One region of the Metabacillus litoralis genome, then DNA from elsewhere that is predicted to be linked to it. Evidence: predicted binding sites of a transcription regulator. Region 1 holds the regulator's gene; the other holds the start of a gene.
The links. Region 1 encodes LexA, which represses DNA repair genes until DNA is damaged. Its sites were predicted from a motif close to CGAACATATGTTCG; they were not measured.
Positions count from the first base shown of each region.

Region 2: D9842_RS05590 (DUF6434 domain-containing protein) is a predicted target of LexA. The motif match lies at 3,140-3,153, and genes of this name have one in related genera.

Region 1 covers NZ_CP033043.1:992,129-999,341, forward strand. The annotation lists gene D9842_RS04650 (methionine gamma-lyase family protein) at 1-766, shown strand, start outside; gene D9842_RS04655 (MerR family transcriptional regulator) at 873-1,274, shown strand; gene glnA (type I glutamate--ammonia ligase) at 1,333-2,667, shown strand; gene lexA (transcriptional repressor LexA) at 2,742-3,365, opposite strand; gene yneA (cell division suppressor protein YneA) at 3,523-3,834, shown strand; gene D9842_RS04675 (YneB family resolvase-like protein) at 3,849-4,511, shown strand; gene D9842_RS04680 (DUF896 domain-containing protein) at 4,675-4,905, shown strand; gene sirA (sporulation inhibitor of replication protein SirA) at 5,087-5,533, shown strand; gene D9842_RS04690 (YneF family protein) at 5,620-5,838, shown strand; gene D9842_RS04695 (hypothetical protein) at 6,891-7,213, shown strand, end outside.
Region 2 covers NZ_CP033043.1:1,172,643-1,179,855, reverse strand. The annotation lists gene D9842_RS05605 (C40 family peptidase) at 1-725, shown strand, start outside; gene D9842_RS05600 (hypothetical protein) at 806-1,060, opposite strand; gene D9842_RS26190 (hypothetical protein) at 1,533-1,667, shown strand; gene D9842_RS05595 (sodium-dependent transporter) at 1,679-3,022, opposite strand; gene D9842_RS05590 (DUF6434 domain-containing protein) at 3,190-3,777, shown strand; gene D9842_RS05585 (polysaccharide deacetylase family protein) at 3,816-4,517, opposite strand; gene D9842_RS05580 (YdcF family protein) at 4,604-5,344, opposite strand; gene D9842_RS05575 (MATE family efflux transporter) at 5,630-6,976, opposite strand; gene D9842_RS05570 (ABC transporter ATP-binding protein) at 7,000-7,213, opposite strand, start outside.

The sequences.
Region 1 (7,213 bases):
TATTCAACGTTCTAAAGGATATGCAACAAGGCCTTCATTTACAATATCAGATATTAAACAAATGATAAATTTTGTTAAATCACTTAAAGAAGATATTGTCATTTTCGTTGATAACTGCTATGGTGAATTTGTGGAAGAATTGGAGCCATGTCATGTTGGAGCTGATCTAATTGCAGGATCATTAATTAAAAATCCTGGCGGTGGACTTGCAAAAACAGGAGGCTATTTAGTTGGCAAAAAAGAACTTATAGAGGCTTGCTCGTACAGAATGACTTCACCTGGTATTGGAGCAGAGGCTGGTGCTTCACTATACAGCCTTCAGGAAATGTATCAAGGGTTCTTTTTGGCACCGCATGTTGTGGGACAAGCGTTAAAAGGTGCAGTATTTACTTCAGCTTTTTTAGAAGAAATTGGTTTGAAAACGAGTCCTTCGTGGAACAGTATAAGAACTGATTTGATTCAATCTGTACAATTTGAAGACCCAAAACTGATGGTTGCTTTTTGCCAAGCAATTCAGTATTCTTCACCAATAAACTCCCATGTTACACCATATCCTAACTATATGCCTGGATATGAAGATGATGTCATTATGGCAGCAGGTACTTTTGTTCAAGGAGCTAGCATCGAACTTTCCGCAGATGGGCCATTAAGAGAGCCGTACGTTGCATACGTCCAAGGTGGACTAACATACACTCATGTAAAAATAGCTGTTTGTAGTGCTGTTGATTCTTTAATTGAGCAAAAGTTAATCTCAATAGATAGATAATTACTAATAGAAAGTAATTCTACTATGTTATGTAACCTGACACATGATTGACACATAATATTACATAAGTTATAATGAGATTAGTTAAATAAAAGGAGCGAATAACATGAGTGATAATATACGACGCTCAATGCCCCTATTTCCTATCGGAATTGTTATGCAGCTCACAGATCTGTCTGCAAGACAAATTCGTTATTATGAAGAGAATGAACTTATTTTTCCAGCTCGAACGGAAAGCAATAGAAGATTGTTTTCGTTTAATGATGTTGACAAATTATTGGAGATTCGTAATTTAATTGAACAAGGTGTTAACTTGGCTGGAATTAAAGAAATTTTCTTGCGCAAAAGTACACATAGTGAAGAGAAAGAAGAGCAACATAAAACTGTTGAAAAACCTGATTTGAGTGATGCTGAATTACGTAAGCTCTTAAAATCTGAACTTATGCAGGCAGGACGCTTTAATCGACCAACATTAAGGCAAGGGGACATGACAAGGTTTTTTCATTGATCTAGTTAGTATGAAATTGAATATAAAACTTTTTTGAAATAGGAGAGGAGATTTTCAAGTGGCTAAATATTCAAGAGAAGATATCGTAACTTTAGTAAAAGAAAACAATGTAAAATATATCCGTCTACAATTCACAGATATTTTGGGAACTATTAAAAACGTAGAGATTCCTGTAAGTCAATTAGATAAAGCTTTAGATAATAAAATGATGTTCGATGGATCTTCAATTGAAGGTTTCGTTCGAATCGAAGAGTCTGATATGTACTTATATCCTGATCTTGATACATTCGTTATTTTCCCTTGGACAGCAGAAAAAGGAAAAGTTGCACGATTTATCTGTGATATTTATAATCCAGATGGCACTCCATTTGCTGGTGATCCTCGTAATAACCTAAGACGTCTTCTTTCTGAGATGGAAGAACTTGGATTTTCAGATTTCAATTTAGGGCCTGAGCCAGAATTCTTCTTATTTAAATTAGACGAAAAAGGCGAACCAACATTAGAATTAAACGATAATGGTGGATATTTCGACTTAGCACCAACTGACTTAGGTGAAAACTGCCGCCGTGATATCGTTCTAGAATTAGAAGAAATGGGATTTGAAATTGAGGCATCTCACCATGAGGTGGCGCCTGGTCAGCATGAAATTGATTTTAAATATGCTTCTGCAATTAAAGCATGTGACGATATTCAAACATTTAAATTAGTTGTTAAAACAATTGCACGCAAGCATGGATTACATGCTACATTTATGCCAAAACCATTGTTTGGTGTAAACGGATCTGGTATGCACTGTAACTTATCGTTATTTAGCAAAGGTGAGAATGCATTCTTAGATACGAACGCTGAACTGCAATTAAGTGAAACTGCTAGACAATTTATTGCTGGTGTAATCAAACATGCACCTGCATTTACAGCTGTAACAAACCCAACTGTAAACTCTTATAAACGACTAGTACCTGGTTATGAGGCACCGTGTTATGTGGCTTGGTCTGCACAAAACAGAAGTCCATTAATTCGTATCCCTGCTTCACGTGGGTTAAGTACACGTGTAGAAGTTCGTAGTGTTGACCCTGCAGCAAATCCATACCTAGCTATGAGTGTTCTTTTAGCTGCTGGTCTTGACGGTATTAAAAATAAGCTTCAAGCTCCAAAACCTATTGATCGTAACATTTATGTTATGTCAAAAGAAGAGCGTGTTGAAAATGGTATCGTAGACCTACCAGCAACACTAGCTCAAGCTCTAGACTTGTTAAAAGCAGATAGCACAATGAAGCATGCTTTAGGTGAACACTTATTTGAGCACTTTATTGAAGCGAAAGAAATAGAGTGGGATATGTTCCGTACGCAAGTACACCCATGGGAAAGAGAACAATACATGTCAATGTATTAATAGAAAAAAACTTAACACATTTAGTGTTAAGTTTTTTTATTTGCAAATAAAAAAGCTTGCCTAATTAGGCAAGCTTAATGAACCGTGCGGTAAACTCCAATTACTTTTCCTAGTATACTCACATTTCGAAGAATAATAGGTTCCATTGTTGAATTTTCTGGCTGTAAGCGAATATAGTCTTTTTCTTTGAAAAATCTTTTACAAGTTGCCTCATCATCCTCGGTCATAGCCACAACAATATCACCATTGTTAGCCGTTTGCTGTTGTCGGACGATTACTAAATCACCGTCTAATATTCCAGCTTCTATCATACTTTCACCCATAATTTCTAGCATAAAAACATGTTCATCTTCTGATATATATCGATCTGGGAGCGGAAAGTACTCTTCTACATTTTCAATAGCTGTAATTGGAAGACCTGCTGTTACTTTTCCTATTACTGGAACATTAATAACATTGCTCTTTGGAATATGGAGAGTCTCTTCTTCCTCTAGTATTTCAATAGCTCTTGGTTTCGTGGGGTCTCTTCTAATTAATCCTTTTGACTCTAATCTAGCTAAATGACCGTGTACTGTTGAGCTTGAAGCTAATCCAACAGCTTCTCCAATTTCACGTACTGAAGGTGGATACCCCTTTTTTTGGACCTCATCTTTAATAAAAGTTAATATATCTTGTTGCCTTTTTGATAGTTTCGTCATCCTCTGTGACACCTCGGATCCTGTAATTTATGTTTATTATAGCATCATTTACCTTTAGATACAAACATAAGTTCGAGAAAAACGCTTGACTGGAACATTCGTTCGTATTATACTAATTTCAACAAATACGAACAAATATTCCTATGAGGTGTATAAAATGAAAAAAGAATCTTTTACATATGTAGTATCATTTTTTCTAGTCCTTTTTGCAATAACACTAGCAATAACGTATACTGGTAAATCAGAAAGTTTGGATAAATATCATCAAGTAGAAATTAAAGAGGGTGACAGCCTCTGGTCAATTGCTGATGAGTTTAATGAAAAAAGCCAGATTTCAAAACAAGAGTTTGTAAAGTGGGTACAGGATAAAAACGGCATTCACACAAATGTTGTTAAGCCAGGTGAATTTGTTTTTGTACCTGTTGAAAAGGAAGAAATCTATCAAATAGAACAAATTGCTAGTAAGTAGAGGATGATCTAATAATGAAGGCAGTTGTTTATTGTAGAGTAAGTACAGAGAAGGATAGTCAAGATTCTTCTATTGATAGGCAAAAAGAGGAGCTATTAAGATTAGCTTCGCTACATAATATTGAAGTTATAAAGATAATAGAGGAAAGACATAGTGGATATGACATAGACCGTGACGGAATGATTGAAGCACTATCAATTTTAAAAGAAAAGAAGGCATCTATATTATTAGTTCAAGATGATACAAGATTAGGACGGGGTCACGCAAAAATAGCTCTTTTACATGAAATAAGAAAAATGGATGCTGAGATTTTTACTCTAAATGAGCGTGGAGAGCCTGAACTGTCCGAAACAGATGAAATGGTACTGAGTATTCTTGCAACTGTTGAAGAATTCCAACGGAAGCTTATTAATTATAAAATAAAAAGAGGCATGAATCGGGCAATAGAGAATGGCTACAATCCTCATGAAAATTTAAAGAACGTCGATAAGGGAGGCGGCCGTGAGAAGATTGATTTACCAATAGAAGAGATTCTTAAGCTAAGGAAGAAAAATCTAACTTTTGGAGAAATTGCTTCAACTCTTAGGGGATTAGGGTTTCGAGTTAGTAAGGCTACTGTACACAGAAGATATCAAGAATATATTGATGAAAATAATCTACAGGATCTTGATAAGTAAATTATTGGTGAAAAAATATGTTTTAAAGTTGTTATTTTCTCCTCTATTTAGTAATATGTCATTTGTATCATTTAAAAGACTTTAAAGTAATTTTATACTTAATCTCTTTGAGGTTAGCTGTAAGATTGAAGTCTATATGATTTAAGAGAGGAGTTTATTAAACATGTTACCGAAATTTAAAATCGATCGAATAAATGAATTATCCAAGAAAGCAAAGTCAGTAGGGCTAACTGATAAAGAAAAGCAAGAACAACAATCTCTTCGAAATGAGTATTTACAAGTGTTTCGGTCCTCTATGAAAAACACTTTAAAGGGAGTAACAGTTGTTGACCCGAATGGTAACGATGTAACGCCGCAAAAGCTGAAAAATGAGAGAAGGAAAGATCTACATTAAAAAGGAATAAATCAATGATTTATTCCTTTTTAATTGGAACTGAATATGGCATTCTTCTTTAAGTAATGATAGGTTTCAAATGTTCGACAAAAATAGTGTCTTCTCTCTCCAGTTTAAGACAATAATTGCTTCTTTGTTCTTTTATAATAAGAGAAATAGTATGGTTGAGGAGAGTGAAACAGTGAGACACTATTATATATACTTAATAGAAGAAGAATTTGCAAGTCACTACTTTGGTCGTGAGTCTAAAATCTACCATCTGTTTCAAGATTTTCACTGGACAATTGCCCGATCTGAACATGAAAACACACTAGAGAAGCAAATTAATTATATAACTAAGCCCATTCCAATGTTATTTATTCATCAATTACTAGGAACTCATTTAGCAAAGCGTTCAGACTATCAAGTGTTCCAAAATATCCATAAAATCGAGTTAAAAGGAAATCTTGGTAATGCAACATTAATAGTGAAAAATCGTCATCTTGAGCTTACTTCTGATGGAAGTTATGAGGCGGAAACTATATTTTTTGAAGTGTTAAGAAAATTTGATCCTTGTTTTTTAGCAATGGACTTAAAAGGTGAAAGATATGGGTGGCTAAACCCAATAAAAGAAAGAAATTTTGGATAAAATATAAAGAAATTATAGTGCAAATGTTGTATAATATCAAAGGATTTAGTACACTGTAAAATAGACAACACGAAGGAGGAAATACAATGCAATTATGGGTTGTTATTCTAGTAGGCATTCTAGCTTTACTTGCTGGGGTTGCACTAGGATTTTTCATTGCGCGTAAATATATGATGAATTACCTGAAGAAAAATCCACCAATTAACGAACAAATGCTGAAAATGATGATGATGCAAATGGGACAAAAACCATCCCAAAAGAAAATCAATCAAATGATGTCACAGATGAATAAGATGCAAAAGTAACAAACGTTGATATAGCAAGGTTTTAAGCGATTTACAAATGGGAATTCCTAAGTAGAATAACTATAATTGGTGAATCTTTCTTCGGAATTTTTAATATAAACTGCTTAATCTTTCTTACATAACGTAGAAGATCACTTTTTCTGATGAAAAATTCAGGAAGGGTGGTCTTTTTTTTATGCTTATTTAAAAGATGTTTTATAGGAGTATTTCTACCACTGTCAGGCGAAGGGATATCCCCTAAAACAATGAAAAATAAAAATCAGGAATAAAGCAACTTAAGCAGTTTCTTGTCGATAAATAGATTAAACATAGAGAAATTAAATTAAATGAGAATGGTAAAGCTTCTGAGAATGGCTTATTAGAGGATTGTCATAAAAAGCAATTGTTGCCCAAAGGGATTACTTTGCCACCTTCTCACACAGCGTATGACAATAAACAAGGCAATGCAGAAACAGTTATGAAGCATTATGTGAACAACAAACATAGTAAACCCTGTAGATGCTAACAGAAAGATACCACAATTGATTGTTGCACCAAACTAAAACAGAGGACAGTCAATATCCTGGCAATCACGTTTAAAAAACCTTGCAGAAGAAATAGCAAGTATCTCACTTCTTATGTTGAAGATTGAAGGGATTGACAGAAGAGTCGTTGATCTGATTCAGGTTGATATCGACATGAGATATTTGTAGAGCTAAAGATACAGCAGAAACAAACGATGATGGAACAGCTAGGCTCGAGGTTGTTGTTTATGATTTAAACACTAGGAGCTATGTAACAGATACATTTGGAAAATTAAATGTGAAGGAAGTGGTTATTTGAATAACAGAAGCTACTAAAATTGCAATTGAAAGATTAGCGAAGTATGGGATTGAAGCCGGATTATGATGTTACAAATGATTATGAAGTCCCTCTTATTTCTATGATAAATGCTTTGGTTAAAGCTATTGAAGATAGAAGTCTGAAGTAGATAGGTTCTGTGTTTTACAGATTGTAGAAATATATGGTAATATTTTCATGGTTGATAGATTTCAAATTGAAGGGAGAAGACCATGAAAAAAATAATATTATCAATGTTTACAGTATTGGTTGCATTAACATTAACAGTAAATACTGCTAGTGCTAGTAGTTACACTGATGCTGCAAATTTAGGTGAGGTACTTAAAACAAAGTTATCTAGCTTCAATTCCACAATTAACTCGGGTGACATATCTTCAATTGATGATCAGTATGATTCATTTTCTAATGATATTAAGAAGACTGAAAGAGCAATTGGAAAGGTTTCAGGAAAATCCAACAGAGATGCTTTGAATAATAAGTATGTGAAGCCAGCGAAAATTGCAAGGGAACGTGTTATTTATGAAGTGTCTCAATA
Region 2 (7,213 bases), 180 kb from region 1:
ATGAAACACCAGTTGAAATAACAACTTACACCGTAAAATCCGGTGATTCCCTTTCTTTAATTGCAAAAAACTTCAATACAACTGTAACAAATTTAAAAACGTTAAATAACTTAACATCTGACCTTATATACATTGGACAAGTATTAAACGTAGAAGGTCAAGCTACAGTTACTCCACCACCTCCTACGGTAACGAATACTACAACGTATACCGTACAATCTGGTGATACACTATGGAAAATTTCTATAAATACTGGTTTAACCGTGACACAGCTAAAAACGTATAATAATTTAACGAGTGATTCAATTTATACGGGACAAGTGCTAAAATTAACGGGATCAACAGCTACTGCACCTGTTACATTAAATGCAGAAGCATTAATTACTGAGGCAAAAAAATATATCGGAGTTCCATATGTTTGGGGTGGAAGCACTCCTACAGGGTTTGATTGTTCTGGCTATTTAAGTTATGTTTATAACACACAAGGAATAAAAATACCACGTACGGTGGCAACAATCTGGGAAGCAACAACAACCGTTTCTTCTCCACAAAAAGGAGACCTTGTTTTCTTTACAACAACTGCACCAGGTCCAACACATGCGGGTATTTATCTTGGGGATAATAAATTTATCCATGCTGGTTCATCTACAGGTGTAACAATTTCTGATATGAATAACACCTATTGGAAGCCACGTTATTTAGGTGCTAAAAAAATAAGCTTATAGAATGCTAGATTTGTTGCATATATGAATAGAAAAAGGAGCCGCTTATTTCAGCAGCTCCTTTTTTCATTATTTATTTATAATTAAATGTTCAAATTTTTTCTTTTAGATAAACCAGTCATAATAAAACATGTAACAAAGGCAACAGAAGTAACAATTATGGCAAACATGAATCCGACTGCTCTCATAAACGTATCTTCACCAGGGTAAAGAGGCTCTAATCTAACTAAAAAATAGAAAAAGACTATCGTTAAAATCAGGTAGAAACTACTGCCAACTGCCCCCATTTTCAAACGGGTTAACTTTGTACCTTCCCAAGCATAATTGATCATGCTCATACAATTACACTCACAATCACCGCAACAGCATGAAAAGGATTGCCATAACACCCAGAATGAATAAAACCGACAAGTTTTATCTCCACCTTATTATGTATTTCAAATTCAGTTACCTTATTAATTATAGGTATGTTTTTATCGTTTATCAATAAAAAAATATCCTTATAAACAAAAGAACAAATAAGTATTTCTTTCTTTAAGTACAAAAAAGAAAAAGATACTGTTCGTAGAGGTATAGGAATTGATAGGCGGAGAAATTCCGTTTAAGGTATATGGTAGGTGCTTAAGAAGCCGTTATAAGCGGATATATTCCGGTTAACTTCTATATATATAACTAAATCTAAAGAATAGATTCATATAAGCGGAAAAACTCCCCTTATTTTGTCGAAAATGTTGGTATTTCCCTATTTAAACGGAACTTTTCCGTTTATTTTCAAATTTAGTATAAAAAATGCTTGGAGACACAATTACAATGTTCCAAGAATTTTTACTAATAAAATTATCTGTTAATGTAAGTGCAAATGGCCGTTCGAATAGTACGGTTATTTCTAATTTTGTACTTCAAAACCTCAAACCCCTTTTGAATACAGACATCGGTCTTATTTAATATGTTTATTACTAAATAATACCGAGTGTACTTAAAAATACAATAACAATGGTAAGTGGTACTACCCATTTCATTAGAAATCTCCATACTTTAAATAAGATAGGCGAAAGTGAATGACCTATACCAAACTCTGCTTCTACTAACTGTTTATTCATTTTAATGGAGATAAAAAGAGCAATAAGTAGGCAGCCTAACGGTAACATAATATTACTAACCAAGAAATCAGTAGCATCAAATATTGTTTTTCCGAAAACATGAAAGTTCTGTAGTTTGCTAAAAGATAATGCTGCAGGAATTCCCGCAAAAAACACAACAACTCCAGATAGCCATGCTGTTCTTTTACGTGTTGACCTTTTATTGTCAGTGAATGCTGAAACGATAATTTCTAATAAGCTAAACGATGATGTTAAGGTTGCAAATAAGAAAAGCAAAAGAAATATAGCTAGAAACAACTCACCCAAAGGCATTTGCGAAAAAACAGCAGGTAGCACCATAAATAGCAACCCCGGACCTTCAGCTGGTTCTAATCCAAACGCAAAAACAACTGGAAAAATAGCGAGACCTGCTAGTAACGATACTAGAATATTCATGACAACAACTGTACTTGCAGAGGATGGAATGCTCACTTTTTTTTCTAAGTAGGAACTATATGTAACCATGCATGAAAAACCAACTGCTAATGCAAAGAAGGATTGTCCAAGTGCATATAGAACAGATTCAGCAGTGATTTTTGTAAAGTCAGGCTGTAAGAAAAATCGTACTCCCTCCAATGCACCTTCTAATGTTAATGCTCTAACAACCAAAATTAAAAATAGAAGAAACAAAATCGGCATCATATACTTACTTGCTTTTTCAATCCCATTTTTAATTCCTACTGATATAACAATCATGTTTATAAGTAAAAATACAGCTAAACCTAGAAGTGTAATAAGTGGTGATCCTGTAATGCTACCAAATAATTCTGGATAACTTGCATTAGGTTCTATCACACGGCCACCGATTGCCATTATCGTATAAATTAGCACCCAGCCTCCAACTACTGCGTAAAAAGAAAGCAATAAAAAGCAGCCAATCACTCCTAATGGTCCAATAATTGTCCACAAACTGTTTGGTGCTAGTTTTTTATAAGCGGAAACAGCTTCACTTTGAGCCCCACGTCCAATAATAAATTCTGAGATTAGCATCGGTAAACCTATTAGAACAGTAAACAGAATAAAGAGTAATAAAAAAGCTCCACCACCACTCGTACCTGCTACATAGGGGAATTTCCATATTGCCCCAAGTCCTATTGCTGCCCCTGCTGAGGACATGATAAAACCAAATTTCGATGACCATGTTTCTCTATTTGTATTCATTAGTTCCCCCTTAAAATAATTATTATTTTATTATAGCTTATGGAAGGTGGTATAGCATAAAAAATAAACTTCATATATTATTTTCCCCTTGTACAAATCCATTATTTTCTATACAATAGAACATAAGTTCGATTTTATGGTTATTTTGTAGAGGAGTTAAATAAAGCATGAGACCAAAGTTATGTAAAGAAATGAACATAGAGGATTTTAAAAATTACTATTGGCTAAAAGAAGAGCTCGCTACTTTCTGTAAAGAAGTTGGTATACCATCATATGGATCAAAAATAGAATTAACGGAAAGAATTATCATGTTTCTAACAAGTGGTGTTATACCTAAAGCTCATAAGAAAAAAAGTTCAAAAACAAAGCAATATGATTCTCTCTCTTTGGATACTGTCATTATTTCAAATCACAGATGCAGCCAAGATATTAGAGAGTTTTTCACAAAAGAAATTGGTAAAAAATTTCATTTTTCAACTTACATACAGAACTTTTTTAAAAACAATGCTGGGAAAACATTCAAAGATGTCGTTAACGCCTGGTATGAAGAAGAAGAACGCAAAAAAGATCCTTCATTTACTAAAGAGCTCTCGCCACAATTTGAATATAATCAATTCATAAGAGATTTCTATCAAGATCCGACCAATAAGGGAAAACGTCGAAAAGATGCGATAGATGCATGGAACACCATAAAAACTCTACCGGGAGATAATAAATACAAATCCTCACACGTTAGTATACATAAAAAGGAGTAAACACTTTGTAGTATTTACTCCTCTTTCATTTTCTTAGTTCAGCTCCCGTTTATACTTTGCAATTCATTAACAGTTGTAAACGAATAGCCTTCTTCTGATAAAGCTTTTAAAATTCCTTCAAGCGTTTGTAGTTCATCTTCATCGTACATTGGATGAAGTAAGAGAATTGAGCCTGGTTTTATATTGTTTTTCACATACGAAATTTTTTCTGAACGAGATGAATTGTAGGTATCAGGTTCAAGGTCCCACATGATTGTCTCAATGTTTTCCTTATCTAAGTAATATGGCAATGCAATTAATTTCTTCCCATTTGGAGGTCGAAAATCAATTTCTCCCCTATATCCAGTTTGACGAATCAACTCATTTGTCTTTGTTATTTCGTCCTTAATAAATGACATTTTTTTGAATATCATCCGTTCATGGGAATAAGTATGATTACCAATATCATGTCCTGCTTTCACTATCTTTTGTCCGAGATCCATATTCTTTTCTAGTTCACTACCAATTAAGAAGAATGTAGCTTTCGCATTATATTCTTCTAATAGTGGTAAAATCTTCTCAATCTTATCAGTTGGTCCATCATCAAAAGTAAGGGCTACTACCTTTTCTTTCGTCTGAACACTATTTATTAAATCACCGAAAACTTGATAATTCCTTAAGTTCATTAGTTTATATGCACCTGTAAGTAAAAGTGCAATAGAAAGGATCAATGCACCGGTCACTATTAACTTTCTTCTCATGTAATACGTCCTTTTCCCAAAGATTTATTCATTTTCATGTAGATGTGGCCTTACTATTCGATATAAATCAAAAGTTTGCTTCCTGATTAATCAAGTACATCTTCCACCAACATTTTCCCTATCCCCATCATTTCTCGTAAATGTGTAAGAGGAACAATACTTAGTGGAATAGGGGCTCCCGCACGATATGGAGTAAGTCCGGCTTTATTTGCATAATAACTTGCACGAAATAAATGATAATCACTAGTTACAACCATTACTTCTTGTGATTTCCCTGACATTAGCTTTTGACTGAAATCAGCATTTTCCTTTGTACTTGTTGCTTTATCCTCCATCATTATTAATTGCTCCGGTATACCATTAATAATAAGGTATTCCTTCATAACAAAAGCTTCCGTATATTGCTCACCAGTATCAAGTCCCCCAGATACGATTATGCTTGATTCTGGATATTTACCATGCATGTCAATTGCTTTTTGCAAACGATTTTTTAACACTGGGGTTGGGGAACCATTTTTTACTCCAGCACCAAAAACGAGAATATAGTCAACGCTTTTAGGCTGCTTTTCAATCATCCCGCTTAATAGTAATGCTTCTAAACTTGCTGCTGTAAGTAGTCCTATGGATAAAACAATAAATATCGTTCTTTTAAGCTTTTTTCTTTTTTGTACATATTGTTTTAACTTCTTAAAATAAATACTAACTACTAAACAAATCATTCCCAAAAATAGAATAAATACAATTCCAATGTTTATTCTATTTGTCCACAATGATGCTAGTCCATAAATAATTAATAATGCAGAAAAAATCCAAAACACATTTCTCATATTACCCTCACCCAATTTTAATAGAATTATCATCTAAAATAACAATTATTACTAGTTTACCTGGAAATCTATCAAATTGTGTCATATTTTGGTATCAATTACAATGGGTTTAATTGCTTATAATAGTTACTAGGATAGATAGAGGAAAGAAAAAGTGGCTACACCTGTGAGTTTAATAACACTGAAGAATTAAACTTTTTAGATCAAAAAAAGTCCTTCAACTAGACTACTATGAAGGACAATACACATTATATTTACAAGTAAAATGCTCTCTAATTGAACATTCTACCTAAAGTTACTTCTCTCAATCTTCCTAACATACATCGATAAAAATACTGTTCGACCCAAAGTAAACACAGTAAATGACAACCATAGTTCGTGTGGAGTAATATCTCTACCATATATGAGGATTACGATAACAAACGCAAGCAACGCATAGAAGATTGAGTTTCGAACCGATTTAGCATCTGTCGCTCCTGCGAAGATCCCTTCCAATTGAAGTGCCCAAAAACCAGCGATTGGATAAATGACCATCCAAATTCCTAACTCTATAACAGCATTGTTTACTTCTTCAATAGATGTGAAAATTTTGAAGATACTCTCATCAAACAGCAGCATTATTAACGATAATAAACAAGCTGATAGAGTTCCCCAAAATAGAGATAGTGATAACGCTCGCTTGAAAAGAGGAAACTGCTTACTACCAATGGATCTTCCGACTACAATACTAGAAGCGTTTGCAAACCCTCCAAGTAAATAGGCCATCAAATAATGAATTTGCAATAATATCGCATTAGCCGCTAATGCTGTTTCTCCCAGTCTTGCACCTATTGTTGTAAAGGTAACTGTCATTGTTAACAAGCAAATTGAGCGTAGAAAAAAATCTCGATTTACTTTGAGCATTTTCACTAAAGGGGCTTTTTCAATTAAGATTCTCCATTGAATCATTGATAAGTCAATTAACTTTGTACGAATCATAAAGAATAAACCGATGAAAATAGCACTAATTTCCGCTATTACCGTTGCATAGGCTACCCCAGCCACTCCTAGACCAAACACGAGAACAAATAAGAGATCTAACACAATGTTTAGCACATTCATTGTAATTTGAGTGCTTAACGAAAGCTTTACCTTACCTAACCCCATCAGCCATCCAATCAAAACATAATTTAAAAGGGCAAAAGGAGCTCCCCAAATTCGAATCGAAAAATAAGTAGAAACAAGGTCTCCTACTGATTCTGAGGTACCAAATAAGTAGAGTGAGAGCTTTAAAATCGGAATCTGTAAAATGATAAATAACGATCCTATAAGTACAGCCAAAAACATAGGACGCAAACAAGCTAAAGCCATTTCCTTAGCATCATTTGCCCCATTTGCTTGTGAGGTAAGTCCTGTTGTACTTACGCGTAAAAAACCAAGCAACCAATACATCGTATTAAATATAACAGCTCCAAGTGCTACTGCACCAATTGCTGATGCATCGGGCAATCTTCCTACAACAGCTGTATCAACAGCACCTAAAATTGGTGTAGAGATCCCTGATATGATCAGGGGAATTGCTAATGTTAAGTATTCACGATGTGTAAAAATGCTCCCTTTATGTAAAGGAGCTGAAGTTAACACAGATTTCATTACTTTCTCCTTCTTAGCTAGCTTTATAAAGCAGTATACCTTACTAGTTGTTTTGTATAATCATGACGTTCTTCTTGTAATATATCGTCGGAAGAAAAGCGTTCCAATAGCTTTCCTTCTTTTAAAACTACTATCTCATCACATAAAAAACGTACAGCCTTTAGATCGTGTGAAACAAATAAAAATGAAGTTTGCAATTCTTTTTTAAGAGATTTTAACAGCATTAGAATTTGAGCT